One region of the Bacillus cereus group sp. RP43 genome, then DNA from elsewhere that is predicted to be linked to it. Evidence: predicted binding sites of a transcription regulator. Region 1 holds the regulator's gene; the other holds the start of a gene.

Region 1 (7,819 bases):
CTTCACCATATACACTATTTGGTCCACCAGAGAAAATGATCCCTTTTGGATTCATTGCTTTAATTTCTTCTGCAGTAATTGTATGCGGATGAAGTTCACTGTATACACCGAACTCACGAATTCGACGTGCTATTAACTGATTGTACTGACTCCCAAAATCTAAAACGATAATTGTATCATGCTGCTTCTTCAAAATAATCACCCCAACGTTAGTTCTCGTATATAAATATTTTCACCAATTTGGCGAAAAGCATTACTAATATAATAAAAAAAGCCAGTCCTCCGCCTCTAGTCTCATAACAAAGAAAAGGCAGGGGTCTGGCTTTATAAAGAAAGATAGTCTCCGCTCTTTATAAATATAAGACACACTGCCTTCATAGTCAGGTTGTTTACGGTAACCCGGTAGAGACTCTCAAACCATATCATTGAGGATATATGAAGGATCGTTTTATATTATCTTCCTAGATTCTAACAATGAAGTATCAATATGGTCAAGAGAGAAAGCGACAAAATTCTACAGAAATTAATTTCCTGCGCTCAAAAACACAAAAAAACATCCACTTCTATATAAAAGTGGATGTTTTTCGGGCAAACGGAATTACATCATTCCGCCCATACCGCCCATGCCCATGCCGCCCATGTCAGGCATTCCAGCAGCACCAGCTGGTTCTGGCTTGTCAGCAACTACAGCTTCAGTCGTTAAGAACATAGCTGCAACAGATGCTGCGTTTTGAAGTGCAGAACGAGTTACTTTAGCTGGATCTACGATACCAGACTCAAGCATGTTAACCCATTCGCCAGTAGCTGCGTTGAAACCAACGCCTACTTTTTCGCCTTTTAGACGCTCTACAACTACAGATCCTTCTAGACCAGCGTTGATTGCGATTTGACGAACTGGCTCTTCTAGTGCGCGAAGTACGATGTTGATACCTGTTGCTTCGTCGCCTTCAGCTACGATAGAAGCTACTTTTGTGTATACGTTCATAAGTGAAGTACCACCACCTGCAACGATACCTTCTTCTACTGCTGCACGAGTTGAGTTAAGTGCATCTTCAATGCGAAGTTTGCGCTCTTTTAACTCAGTTTCAGTTGCTGCACCTACTTTAATTACTGCTACGCCGCCCGCAAGTTTTGCAAGACGCTCTTGTAATTTTTCACGATCGAATTCAGAAGTAGTTTCTTCTAATTGCGCGCGGATTTGACCGATGCGAGCTTCGATTTGTTGTGAATTTCCAATACCTTCAACTACAGTTGTGTTTTCTTTCGTTACAACAATTTTACCAGCGCGTCCTAAAGATTCCACTGTAGCAGATTTTAAGTCACGTCCTAGTTCTTCAGTAATTACTTCGCCACCAGTTAAGATTGCGATATCTTCTAGCATTGCTTTACGACGGTCACCAAATCCAGGAGCTTTAACAGCTACTACATTGAATGTACCACGAAGTTTGTTCACTACTAATGTAGCTAACGCTTCGCCTTCTACATCTTCAGCAATGATAAGAAGTGGTTTACCTTGTTGTACCACTTGCTCTAATACTGGTAAGATTTCTTGGATGTTAGAAATCTTCTTATCAGTAATTAAGATATATGGGTTATCAAGAACTGCTTCCATTTTGTCAGAATCAGTAATCATGTAAGGAGATGCATATCCACGATCAAATTGCATACCTTCTACTACGTCTAATTCTGTTGTGAATCCTTTAGATTCTTCTAAAGTAATAACGCCGTCGTTACCAACGCGCTCCATTGCTTCAGCGATTAATTGACCAACTTCTTCGTCAGCCGCAGAAATAGCAGCTACTTGCGCGATAGAAGATTTACCTTCGATTGGTTTAGAAATCGCTTTTAATTCTCCAATTGCAGCAGTAACAGCTTTTTCGATACCTTTACGAAGACCCATTGGGTTTGCACCAGCTGTTACGTTTTTTAAACCTTCACGAATCATAGCTTGCGCTAATACAGTTGCAGTTGTCGTTCCGTCACCAGCTACATCGTTTGTTTTGCTAGCAACTTCTGCTACTAATTTCGCACCCATGTTTTCGAATGCATCTTCTAATTCGATTTCTTTTGCAATTGTTACACCGTCATTTGTAATAAGTGGTGAACCGAATTTTTTCTCAAGTACAACGTTACGACCTTTTGGTCCAAGCGTTACTTTTACTGCGTTTGCAAGAGTGTCGACACCGCGAAGCATCGAACGACGTGCTTCTTCACTAAATTTAATATCTTTTGCCATAATAATTGACCCCCTTGAATTTTTAAATGTATATAATTAACCGATAATTGCTAAAATGTCACTTTCACGTAAAATCAAGTAGTCTGTACCTTCGTATTTCACTTCAGTACCTGCATATTTTGAGAAGATGATAAGATCACCTGCTGCTACCTCTAAAGCAACACGCTCTCCATTTTCAAGCACTCGGCCAGTACCTACTGCAATAACTTTACCCTCTTGTGGTTTTTCTTTTGCAGTGTCTGGTAATACAATACCACTTGCTGTTTTTTCTTCTGCTTGAACAAGTTCAATTACAACGCGATCACCTAATGGCTTTAGCATGAACAATAACCTCCTCATTTTGTTATGTAAATTTTATTTATTAGCACTCAAGTCACACGAGTGCTAACACACTTCTAATAATAAATAATCTCAATTTTTTTTGCAAGTAAAAAAATCATAATTTTTTCGCAAATTACTTTATACACTTTCCTATATAGCATTACTTCTTCTACTGCCTTTACTATATGAATCGTTGTTCCCACTTCTTGTATGTTACAATATGAAAGACACCCTAAGTTGTTTTCGCTAAACGTACAACTTTTTCCTGTCTCCTATTTTATTTTCAAATACTTATTTACAAAAAAAATATAATTCAAATGAAAGTTTATATCGTAGGTAGCATATTTACATGTTATCCTACCTTATCTCATACACTAGCGTTAGAAAGGATGGTTAAACCATTTGAAAAAACAATATTGGTGGATTATCGTTACATACATTTTAATGCAGTTATCAGGCATTGCCGGGTTACCGCTTCTCCTGAAAACTGGACTATACGATAATAGGGGATTTACTAGAGAGGAAAAAATTCAGCTCATAACTGGTCATTGGGCTATCATTAGCTTTTTCATTGCATTATGCGTTGTACTTTGGTTACTCAGAACAGACATTCGTGACAGGCATTTAGATAAAATGCGCTCTACTGTTCCAGCTACAATTGGGTGGATTTTTATTGGTTTCTTCTTAGCACTGTTCTCACAAAGCATTGCCGGTATGATCGAAATGCGTTTATTAGGGATTACACCGGGATCTGAAAATACAGCAAGACTTATGGACATCGCAAGAACGACACCTTGGTTCCTTATCGTCATATCTATAATAGGACCTATTTTGGAAGAAATCGTATTTAGAAAAATTTTATTCGGTACACTTTATAAGAAGTTTAACTTCTTTATTGCCGCTATTATTAGTTCACTTGTATTCGCGGCGATTCATTTTGATTTTACTCACTTATTGGTATACACTTCAATGGGGCTCGTATTCGCCTTTTTATACGTAAAAACGAAACGAATTATCGTTCCTATTGCAGCTCATGTTGCAATGAATACATTAGTTGCAGTCGCTCAAGTTGTAGTAAGTAATGAGCAAATTCAAGAAATGATTAAAGAAGCTGAAAAAATGCAAGGCTTTATCGGAGGATTTTTAGTATGAGAAACTCACCATTGTTCATGGCTGCATTATACTTTCTTCTTGGATGTATCTTTACACGCTTCGCTATTACGAACGTAACAGATACAATCTGGAATATGTGGACAATACTATTTGCAGTTATGGCAACAATTGATTTTAATTTGGCACTTCGCCTTATCTTAGTCAAATTCACAAAGAAAAAACAATAATAAAACGCAGAGGTCATCTCCTCTGCGTTTTATTGTGGATAATTCTTCAAAAAGTAAACAAGCGTTTGTAACTCTACAGCTAAATCAATGTGATGAATTCTTATATTCTCTGACACATTTAAGCGTGCTGGTGTGAAATTTAAAATACCATGCACGTCCGTTTCTGCCAATCTATCTGCCACAGATTGCGCTACTGTAGCGGGTACCGTTAATATTGCCACTTGTATATCAGTTGATAAACGTTCTTCTAATTCATCCAAATGATATACAGGAATTCCTCCGATTTCTGTTCCAACTTTCTCTTCACTAACATCAAATGCCATTTCAATTTTTGTATTATTGTTTTTCGTGAAATTATAATGTAAGAAAGCGGTCCCTAAATTACCTACTCCAATAAGTGCTACACGTGTTATATCATCTTGGTCGAGTGTTTCACGGAAAAATGATAATAAATAATTTACGTTATATCCATATCCTTTTTTCCCTAACGCTCCAAAATATGAAAAATCTCTTCGAATAGTTGCGGAATCAACCTTTACCGCTTCACTCAATTCGGCTGATGAAACACGTTGCTTACCAGAAAGAGATAAGTTTTGGATAAATCGATAGTATAGAGGCAATCGTTTGGCAGTGGCCTGTGGAATTTTTTGCTGATCCATATAACCTCTCCTCTCTTCCTATCTTTATTCTTATACTTGAATCAAATACAGAAGTTTAGTACTCATGAATTTCCTTGTATAATAAAAAGAAGAAGTATTCTCTCTTTATTTTAAACTATACACTATTTTTAGTATGATTGAGAAATATAAACATGGCAAAGTTAAGAAATTATTTGAGGTGAAAACATTGATATTATTACAAGTGAATGGGCTTTCGAAATTATACGGTGCAGAAACGATTCTTGCAAACATAAAATTGGAAGTTCAAACAAAAGATCGTATCGCATTAGTCGGACGAAATGGAGCCGGAAAATCTACATTATTAAAAATAATAGCTGGTGAGTTATCTCATGATGGTGGTGAAATTATAAAGCCGAAAGATGTCTCAATGGGGTATTTAGCTCAAAATACCGGATTAGAAACGTCTTTAACAATTTGGGATGAAATGTTAACCGTCTTTACACACTTGCAGCAGATGGAGACAAAACTTCGAAGGCTAGAGCAAGAGATGGGAAAAGAAGAAAACTTTTCAAATGCGACTATATACGAGAAATTATTAGCTGATTATGACCAATTACAATTAGATTATAAAGATCAAGGCGGCTATCAGTACGAAGCGGATATACGCTCGATTTTAAGCGGTCTTGGCTTCCCTGTTGAAACGCACCAGACGACAATTTCTACATTAAGTGGTGGACAAAAGACTCGATTAGCTCTTGGGAAATTATTATTAACTAGACCAGACTTACTTATTTTAGACGAACCTACAAACCATTTGGACATTGAGACACTAACATGGCTTGAACAATACTTACAAGGCTATCCTGGTGCGATTTTAATCGTTTCCCATGACCGTTATTTCTTAGATAAACTCGTTACACAAGTATACGAAATTTCTAATAAGGAAAGCCGACGATTTGTTGGTAACTACAGTAAATATTTAGACTTAAAATCAGCTCTATACGAGCAAGAGATGAAGCGTTATGAAAAACAACAAGATGAAATCGCTAAACTGGAAGACTTTGTGCAAAAAAATATAGCTCGCGCATCTACGACAAAACGTGCTCAAAGTCGCCGTAAACAATTAGACAGAATGGACGTATTAACTAGACCATTAGGCGATTCTAAATCAGCTTCCTTCCACTTCGATATTGAAAAACAAAGTGGAAATGATGTTTTACAAGTAAAAGATGTAACTATTGGCTATGAACAGGAACCGATTATTGAACATGTAAATATGCGCTTAACTCGTGGTGATAGTGTTGCCTTAGTTGGGCCGAACGGAATTGGAAAATCTACATTATTAAAATCCATTGTGAATAAGTTACAGCTATTACATGGAAACGTTGCTTTTGGATCAAATGTATCTGTTGGTTATTATGATCAAGAACAAGCCAATTTAACATCTTCGAAACGAGTTTTAAATGAACTATGGGATGAATATCCCCTGCAACCTGAAAAAGAAATTCGCACTATACTAGGCAACTTTTTATTCACAGGGGATGATGTATTAAAACCAGTATCTTCTCTTAGTGGTGGACAAAAGGCTCGACTAGCTCTTGCAAAACTTATGATGCAAAAATCCAATTTATTAATTCTTGATGAGCCAACAAACCATCTTGATTTAAATAGTAAAGAGATTTTGGAGAATGCTTTAATTGATTACCCAGGTACTCTTCTATTCGTCTCTCATGACCGCTACTTCATTAATCGCGTAACGACAACGGTTGTTGAGTTATCAACAGAAGGTGCACAAGAATATTTAGGTGATTACGATTATTACGTTGAAAAGAAAAATGAAATGATTGAACGTGCGGAATTTGAGCAGCAAGAAGATGAAGTACCTGTTCAAAAAGTGGTGGCACAAGAAAAATTAAATTATCTCGAAGAAAAAGAACGTAAACAGTTAGAACGTCAACGCACTCGAAAAATTGAAGAACTGGAACAAAATATCGTAGGCTTAGAAGAAGAAATTGCTACATTAGAAGATCAGCTTTGCTTACCAGAAATATATGCAGATTATGAAAAGGCTAGTGAAATTACAACTAAAAAACAAACACTGCAAGAACTGCTTGAAGCTTGTATGGCAGAATGGGAAGAACTGCATATATAAGAGAATTTAAAAGAGGAGGATGTCTCATAAGTCAGGCTTTTTGACGAGATGACCTCTTTTTTATTTTCTTTTTTGAATCAATACCATAGTAAATGAAATTATATAAACAATTCGACAAGGATTGACAATAGTAGCACCTTATATAATAAGAGGATGATGTTTCAAAATGTTTTTTTGGACATCTCCTTATTTTTATTTCCCAAAAATGAATTTCTTCAAAGGTCAGACTTCACCTACGTTATCCACAAGGTTATGCACATATCCACCTTTATAATATAAACTTCCAAATAACTTTTCCACATTATCCACAACTAAATAAAAAGTTATACACATTTCATGTACACAAAAAAACCCATATTATCAACAGATAATTTGGGTTTTATCCACAAGCTGTGGTTAATTTTGTGTATAACTATGCTTCAATATCTAATCCTGGATTTGCATTTAAAGCTAATGTAGCGCGTTTTCCTTGTTCGTATGCAATTGTACCTGCAGCTGCAATCATCGCTGCATTATCTGTGCATAAAGATAGAGGAGGAATAATTAGCTCTATATTTTCTTTTTGTGCAAATTCTGCTTCTAAACGTGCACGAAGCCCTTTATTGGCAGCTACTCCACCAGCAAGAAGCACTTGTTTTACATTATAAGCATCTGCTGCACGAGACGCTTTCGTTACAAGTACATCTATTACACTTTCTTGGAAACTTGCTGCTAAATCTTCTGGTGCAATTTCTATACCGCGTTGTTTTGCGTTATGCACAGTGTTGATAACTGCTGACTTCAATCCACTAAAACTAAAATCATACGAATCAGGTTCTAGCCACGCACGAGGCAAATCAATTGTTGGTTTTCCTTCATGCGCAAGGCGATCAATATGAGGACCACCTGGATAAGGCATTGATAATGTACGAGCTACTTTATCGTAAGCTTCTCCTGCCGCATCATCTCGCGTTTCACCAATCACTTCAAATGAACCATGCTCTTTCATATAAACAAGCTCCGTATGCCCACCGGATACAACAAGCGATAGTAACGGGAATTGTACGTCTTTTACTAAACGGTTCGCATAAATATGACCGGCAATATGATGAACACCAACTAAAGGGATATCATGAGCAAAAGCCACAGCCTTCGCTGCATTTACACCTAT
Region 2 (7,819 bases), 3.8 Mb from region 1:
AACCCCTTGCAGTAATGCTCCAGATGTAGCTAAACATGTTCCTACTATAAATCCAACGAGCACTCTCGGTATGCGAAGATCCCACACAATTCGATGAACTGTCGAACCTTCATCTTGTATACCCTCTATAATGTCTCGTAAAGAAAAAGATAAGCTCCCTGCGAAAAGACCGTAAAAAAGACCTAGAAATGTTAATACGACTAAAGTAACTGTTATTATCCATCTTTTTCTCGCAAAAGGATGTTCCTTTTCTCTTACTATTTCACTACTCTCCATACTTATCATTTCCTTACATCTTGTATACTTTTATACATAAAGTCCATCGCCTCTGTTACTTTTGTCCCAGGATTTGATCCAAATAAATCTGGTGGTAAAATAACAACACGATTTTGTTTTACTGCATCTAAATTTTTCCATGCTTCATTTTTCATCATTTCGCCTTCAAATGCTTTTTTCACACTATTGGGATCTCCATGTGTAATTAAATAAATCACATCTGGATTTGCTTCAATAATACGTTCTACACTTAGCTGTGCATATTGCGGATACTCTTTCATTTCTGGAAAACCAGCTGCGATATTTTTCCCGCCCGTTTTTTCTAAAATATCCCCTGATAGAGATGTTGGTAACGCTGCTAAATAAGTGCCTGGTGCTCCATAAACGAGCAATGCTTTAATATCGCTCTTTTTCTCATATTTCTTCATTTGATCATTAATTTTTTGGTTAAGCTCTTTTGCCTTATCTTCTTTCTTCATTACTGTTCCATACATTTCAATACTCTTTTGAATATCTTTTACAGAGTTTGCTGAAGAAATGATTACTTTTGTTCCTTGCCCTTCAACCGTTGGAATATTTTTTTGGAACCCATTATTAGCAACAAGTACATCTGGCTTTAAACTAGCAATTTGTTCAAAGTTTGGCTGATGTGCATTTCCAATTACTTGTGTTTTTTGCAAATCTTCTGGAAGGGGAATTTTTGCATCTGGACGACCGACGATTTTCCCTCCTAAAGCATGGATAATATTCATATCCCCCATACTTAACGTCGCAAAACTTTCAGGAACTTTATTGAATGTTATCTTTCTGTCTGAGAGATCGGTAATTTCGATTTTGTCTGTTTCTTTGTCTGTTTTTGTTGCGGATGCTTTTTCGTTTTCTTTTGCACTGCAACCTATTAATAAGAAAAAAATAGATAAGATCGCTGTGAACAGCGTAATGGATTTTTTCATTCTTTCACTCCTAAATGATAATGATAATCATTAACTACTATTCTACTTTAATTGATAAGGATTATCATTGTCAATATGAAACGCATACATTTTCTACAAAAATGAAAAAACGCTACAAAAAGATTTCTTCTTTTCGTAGCGCCCTACTTAACAATTTTCTTCATATTTGCTCTCCTCTAATTGGTCACGCATCGTTCTAACACGCTTAAAGAAGAAAAAAGCAAGAACTAAAAATACAATAATACTCCCCATCATAACAAAAGACTGCACCATATCTTTGACTCCACTTGGAATTAATAAACCGATCATTAAAAATGTACTTATAGATAAAAGTACTTGTCCGAAACGGGTATAATCTGCTATTTTTTCTTGTAATTCTTTCATATCTTTATCACTCCCATCCTCACTTTATCACATTCTATTAAGCTTAAAGACAAGTAAATAGAACCAAACTGGGAGATGTTTTCCAAAGTAAAAAAGAGCCGCTTAAATGCGACTCTTTCAGATCTATTAAACGCCTTTATATGCTTCCATATAAATTTCTTTCAGCTCTGAAATAAGCGGCAATTTGGGATTAGCTGTTGTACACTGATCTTCAAAAGCTCTTTCTGCCAATATTCCAGCAACCGCTTCAAATTGTTCTTTAGCGACTCCTTGTCCTGCAATACTCATATTAATATTTAATTTTTTCCCAAGCGCAATAATTGATTGGATAAGTGATTCCGCACCTTCTGCCGCCGAACTTGCTGGAAGCCCGAGCATTCTCGCAATATGTGCGTAACGTTCATCTGCCACAAAGTGCTCATATTTTGGGAACAATGCATGTTTCCTTGGCTTAATAGCATTATAGCGGACTACATGCGGCATAAGAATTGCATTTGCGCGTCCGTGTGGAATATGGAATTCCGGTCCAAGCTTATGTGCTAAACTGTGATTAATACCAAGGAAAGCATTTGCAAATGCCATCCCTGCAATCGCAGAAGCGTTATGCATTTTTTCCCGCGCCTCTTCATCATTCCCATCTTTATATGCTCTCGGTAAATATTTAAATACGAGATCAATTGCTTTTAACGCTAAACCATCCGTATAGTCATTTGCCATAACAGACACATATGCCTCAATTGCATGTGTTAATACGTCCATTCCGGTATCTGCTGTTATATGAGGTGGTACTGTCATTACAAATTGCGGATCAACAATCGCTACATCTGGTGTTAATTCATAATCCGCAAGCGGGTACTTTATATTATTTTTCTTATCTGTAATAACCGCAAATGGCGTCACTTCTGATCCCGTCCCTGATGTTGTTGGAATGGCAACAAATTGCGCTTTATTTCCCAAGTTCGGATACTTACATGTACGTTTTCTTATATCTAAAAACTTCTGTTTAATTCCATAGAATGTTGTTTCGGGGTGCTCATAGAAAAGCCACATCCCTTTTGCTGCATCCATAGCTGAACCGCCACCAAGTGCGATGATTACATCTGGCTTAAAGCTTCTCATCATTTCCGCACCTTTAAAAACAGTTTCATCTGATGGATCTGGCTCGACCTCGAAGAAAACCTCGACTTTCACATCATTTGCATGTTTACGTAAATAGTGCGTGACCGTATCTACATATCCATGCTCAACCATTCCTGGGTCCGTTACAATAAATGCACGTGAAATATTAGGCATGTTCGCTAAATATGCTGTAGCATGTTTTTCAAAATAAATTTTTGGTGGCAACTTGAACCACTGCATATTCTTTTTTCTATTTGCCAGCCTTTTTATATTTAATAAATGAGTCGCTGTTACATTTTGAGAAACTGAGTTTTTCCCGTAGGAACCACAACCAAGTGTAAGCGATGGAATAAACCCATTATATATATCACCTATTCCGCCTTGTGATGAAGGTGCATTTACAATAAGACGGCAAGCTTTCATACGTAAACCAAATTGTTTTTGTACTTCTGTATTTGTAGAATGAATGACTGCTGAATGCCCTAAGCCGCCAAGGTCTAGCATTTCTTCGCAATATGTAAATCCTTCTTCTAATGAATTCGCTTTTACACAAGCTAATACTGGACTCAGTTTCTCACGAGATAGTGGATATGCTGCCCCAATTCCTTTAATTTCAGCTACAAGCATTTTTGTATGTTCAGGCACAGTAATCCCAACTAATTCGGCAATATACTGCGCAGATTTCCCTACAATATCACTATTTACTGCACATGTATTTTCATTTATAACGAGCTTTTCTAATTTCTTTCTCTCTTCCTCTGTTACAAAGTAACAATTATTTGCAATCATTTCTGTTTTAACATCATCATAAATTTCTTTATCGATAATGATTGCCTGTTCCGATGCACAAATCATACCGTTATCAAATGTTTTCGATAAAATTAAATCATTAACAGCTCGTTTTACATGTGCTGATTTCTCGATATAACACGGTACATTACCAGGACCTACACCTAACGCTGGTTTGCCAGTAGAATACGCTGATTTCACCATACCAGCTCCTCCAGTTGCTAGAACGAGCGCAACACCTTCATGATTCATTAATTGTTTCGTTGCTTCAACAGAAGGTCTGTCAATCCATTGAATGCAGTGCTTTGGTGCACCAGCCTTCAATGCAGCATCGTATACTGTTTTCGCTGCTGCAATAGAACATTTTTGTGCGGAAGGATGGAATGCGAAAATAATTGGATTTCTCGTTTTTATCCCGATTAATGCTTTAAACATCGTTGTCGACGTTGGGTTGGTTACTGGCGTTACTCCAGCTACTACACCAACCGGTTCCGCAATTTCTATTATTTCTTCATGAGGATCTTCATGAATAATTCCTACCGTCTTGTCTTTCTTTATACTATGCCAAATATATTCAGTGGCAAAAATATTTTTTATGCATTTGTCTTCATAGACACCACGGCCCGTTTCTTCAACAGCCAATTTCGCAAGCGGCATATGTTGATCAACACCTGCTAGTGCCATTTCATGAACAATGTTGTCAATCTGCTCTTGTGTAAAACTTTCTAATGCTTGTAAAGCTTCTTGACCGTTATTTACTAACGTATCAATCATCTCTTTTACCTCTTGCATTTCATTTACAACTTTCTCTTTGACTACCATGTAAATTTCCTCCTATTCTGTTATCACGGTCTTTATAAGTCCCTATAGGTCATAATAAGTCCCGATTAGCGAAAAAAAATAGAGTTACCGTCCTACATGAATCCCATTGTTTGTGAAACATTTCACAAGTTTATTCGTGAATAACATTTCATGAATTCAATATACATGAAATCATTTCATTTGTGTATGTCTAATTTGTGAAATATTTCACAAATCAATATAATAAAAATGCACTGCTCTACATTAGCAGTGCATTTTTATTATGCTAGCGCTTGTGCTAAATCTTCAATTAAATCTTCACCATCTTCAATTCCGACAGAGATACGAATTAATGTATCTGTAATTCCTAATTCTTTACGGCGATCTGCTGGGATTGATGCATGTGTCATTTGAGATGGGATAGAAATTAAACTTTCTACTGCTCCTAAGCTTTCAGCAAGTGTAAAGTATTGCAGTTTCTCAAGTACTTTATTCAACGTTTCCGCACTATCTACATCAAATGAGATGATAGCACCAAATCCATTTGCTTGTTCTGTTGCTAGTTCATGGTTTTGATGGGATTCAAGACCTGGATAATATACTTTATTTACTTTTGGATGGTTATTTAAAAACTCGGCAATCGCACGTGAATTCGTTTCATGTTCTTCCATACGAATTCCTAATGTTTTTAAACCACGAAGTAGTAAGAAGCTATCTTGTGGGCCAAGAATACCTCCTGTTGAGTTTTGTACAAAGTGAAGGTCTTCTGCTAATTGCGGGCTATTTACAACTACTAGGCCTGCAACTACGTCACTATGTCCTCCTAAATATTTCGTTGCACTATGAAGTACAATGTCTGCTCCTAAAGAAATTGGCGACTGCCAATATGGCGTCATGAATGTGTTATCAATAATTGTTAATAAATCTTTCTCTTTAGCAAGAGCAGATATTTTCTTAATATCAGTAATTTTTAGTAATGGGTTCGTTGGTGTTTCTACATAAATCGCTTTCGTATTTGGACGAATCGCTTCTACAACTTCCTCTAGGTTTGTTGTATCTACAAATGTATGCTCAATACCGAAGCGGTTTAATACTTTCGTAATAACACGGTACGTTCCGCCATAAACATCATCTGTTAAAATGACATGGTCACCTTTTGAGAACAACATAATTGTTGCTGTAATAGCAGCCATTCCAGAACCAAATGCAAATCCAGCATGACCGTTTTCTAATACAGCAATCATTTCTTCTAAAGCTGCACGTGTTGGGTTGCCTGTACGTGAATATTCATATCCTTGATGCTTACCAACTGCTTCTTGTTTATACGTACTTGTTTGATAAATCGGTACGTTTACAGATCCAGTTGAAGGTTCTCCTATGCGAATACCATGAATTAACTTTGTCTTTGCTCTCATTTTTTATTCCCATCCTTTGTATATGTCTTTACTTAAATAGCGCTCACTACTATCAGGAAAAATCGTTATAATATTCGTACCTGGTGCTGCTTTCTCTGCCTCAAGTAAGCTTGCATGAAACGCTGCTCCTGAAGAACTCCCAACGAGAAGGCCTTCCTTTTTCGCTAATTCCTTCACTCGTAAAAATGCATGTCGATCAGAAATTGTATGAATTTCATCAAAATAAGATGTTTTCAAAAATGGCGGAATGAATTCAAGACCAATTCCTTCTGTTTCATGTGAACCAGCCTTACCACCATTTAAAATAGATCCCTCTGGTTCTACAATAACCGTTTTAATATCAATGTTTTTCTCTTTTAAATAAGACGCAGTTCCCATAAACGTACCGCCAGTTCCTGCACCCGCAACAAATATGTTAATCTCTCCATTTAGTGCCGACCAAAGTTCAGGACCTAGTGTTTTGAAATAAGCACGAGGGTTTGCTTCATTCGCAAACTGACTTGGAGAGTATGAATTCGGTATTTCATTTACTAATTCTTTTGCCTTTGCAATTGCGCCGGTCATTCCTTGCTCAGTCGGTGTATGCACAACCGTTGCACCTAGCGCTTTCATTAATTCTTGTTTTTCAATACTAAATTTCTCTGGTACACAAACAATGACGCGTAAATCATGTTCTAACGCTGCAAGCGCCAGTCCAATACCAGTGTTGCCAGCAGTCGGTTCAATAATTGTTCCACCCTGCGCGACAAGCCCTTTTTCTAGCGCATCTTCGATTAATTCTCTTCCTAAACGATCCTTAACGCTTCCGCCTGGGTTGTAAAATTCAAGCTTTGCAAATAAACGGACCCCCTTTGGAAGTGAAAAACGAGTAATTTCTACGATTGGTGTATGACCAATTAACTCATGAACTCCACGATATACATTCATCGTGTTCTCCCCCTTATTTGCCAATAAAGAAAAGGCAACTGTATGTATTTTCTTTATATGAGACAGTTGCCTTTTTGTTACATTACTTTAACTCTTCTAGTACTTTTACGATAAAGTTTGTAGAATGAAGAGCTGCTTGATCTAAAAATTGATCAAATGAAACATTTGATTCTTTACCAGCAATATCAGAAAGTGCACGAATGATTACAAACGGAATTTCATATTGATGGCATACTTGCGCAACAGCTGCTGCTTCCATTTCTACTGCATAAAGATTTTCAAATTTATCACGAATTGCTGCAACGCGGTTCGGATCACTCATAAACGAATCTCCTGTTGCAATCATACCTTTTACAACTTGAATATTTTCTTCTGCCTGCATACATTTCTCAGCTAATGCAACTAATGCCTCATCAGCTTTAAATCCAGGCGGCATTCCTGGCACTTGACCGTACTCATAGTTAAATGCTGTTACATCTACGTCATGATGACGAACTTCTGTTGAAATGACTACATCTCCAACATTTAGAGAATGATGGAATCCACCAGCTGAACCAGTATTAATTACTTTTTCAGGCTTATATTTTTCTAATAAAATTGTCGTTGACATCGCTGCATTTACTTTACCAATACCAGACTTTAACAAGATTACTTCATGTCCTGCTAATAGCCCTTTCGTAAATTCACAACCTGCAACCGTTTCTGTTTCTGCTTGTTCTAATTTGTCACGTAAAATACGTACTTCTTCTTCCATTGCTCCAATTACAGCAATTCTCAATCTAATCCCTCTTTCTATTGCTTAGTTGCCTCCATTACCCAAACGAAATGATTCAATCTCGTGAACGTTACATGGAAGCCATTGTTTTCAAAAATAGATTGCATGATAGGAATACGTGTATAGTATTCTGTTTGCAAATCGTTTGCTAACTGATGAAAACCTCTTTGCTTTGCTACTTCGACAGTTTTATCATATGCATCTTGATCTGCAAATATCGTATCAGCAAACACTATTTTACCACCTTTGTTTAGCAATTGACTATACTTCGCAATTGCTACGTCTTTTTCTTCATCTGTTAAATGATGAAATGCGTAAGTGCTCACAATAGTATCGATCGAATTTGGGACTTCAAATGAAAGAAAATCACCCTCTGTAAT

What was found. The regulator Rex, encoded in region 1, represses fermentation and respiration genes when NADH is low (regulators of the CRP and FNR family bind a similar motif). The targets are predictions, from matches to a motif close to TTGTGAAATATTTCACAA.
Region 2: the regulator Rex is predicted to act here: its motif matches at 4,539-4,556, upstream of adhE (bifunctional acetaldehyde-CoA/alcohol dehydrogenase).

Annotation. Positions count from the first base shown of each region.
Region 1 is NZ_JARVHQ010000001.1:4,890,121-4,897,939, forward strand. Features, by position in the region: gene guaA (glutamine-hydrolyzing GMP synthase) at 1-193, opposite strand, end outside; purine riboswitch at 358-459, opposite strand; gene groL (chaperonin GroEL) at 599-2,236, opposite strand; gene groES (co-chaperone GroES) at 2,273-2,557, opposite strand; gene QCI75_RS25275 (CPBP family intramembrane glutamic endopeptidase) at 2,960-3,709, shown strand; gene QCI75_RS25280 (YdiK family protein) at 3,706-3,897, shown strand; gene QCI75_RS25285 (redox-sensing transcriptional repressor Rex) at 3,927-4,556, opposite strand; gene QCI75_RS25290 (ABC-F family ATP-binding cassette domain-containing protein) at 4,744-6,669, shown strand; gene tsaD (tRNA (adenosine(37)-N6)-threonylcarbamoyltransferase complex transferase subunit TsaD) at 7,082-7,819, opposite strand, start outside.
Region 2 is NZ_JARVHQ010000001.1:1,040,489-1,048,307, reverse strand. Features, by position in the region: gene QCI75_RS05425 (FecCD family ABC transporter permease) at 1-276, opposite strand, end outside; gene QCI75_RS05420 (ABC transporter substrate-binding protein) at 282-1,229, opposite strand; gene QCI75_RS05415 (YrhC family protein) at 1,377-1,613, opposite strand; gene adhE (bifunctional acetaldehyde-CoA/alcohol dehydrogenase) at 1,740-4,343, opposite strand; gene QCI75_RS05405 (bifunctional cystathionine gamma-lyase/homocysteine desulfhydrase) at 4,604-5,737, opposite strand; gene QCI75_RS05400 (O-acetylserine dependent cystathionine beta-synthase) at 5,741-6,664, opposite strand; gene mtnN (5'-methylthioadenosine/S-adenosylhomocysteine nucleosidase) at 6,747-7,442, opposite strand; gene QCI75_RS05390 (class I SAM-dependent DNA methyltransferase) at 7,457-7,819, opposite strand, start outside.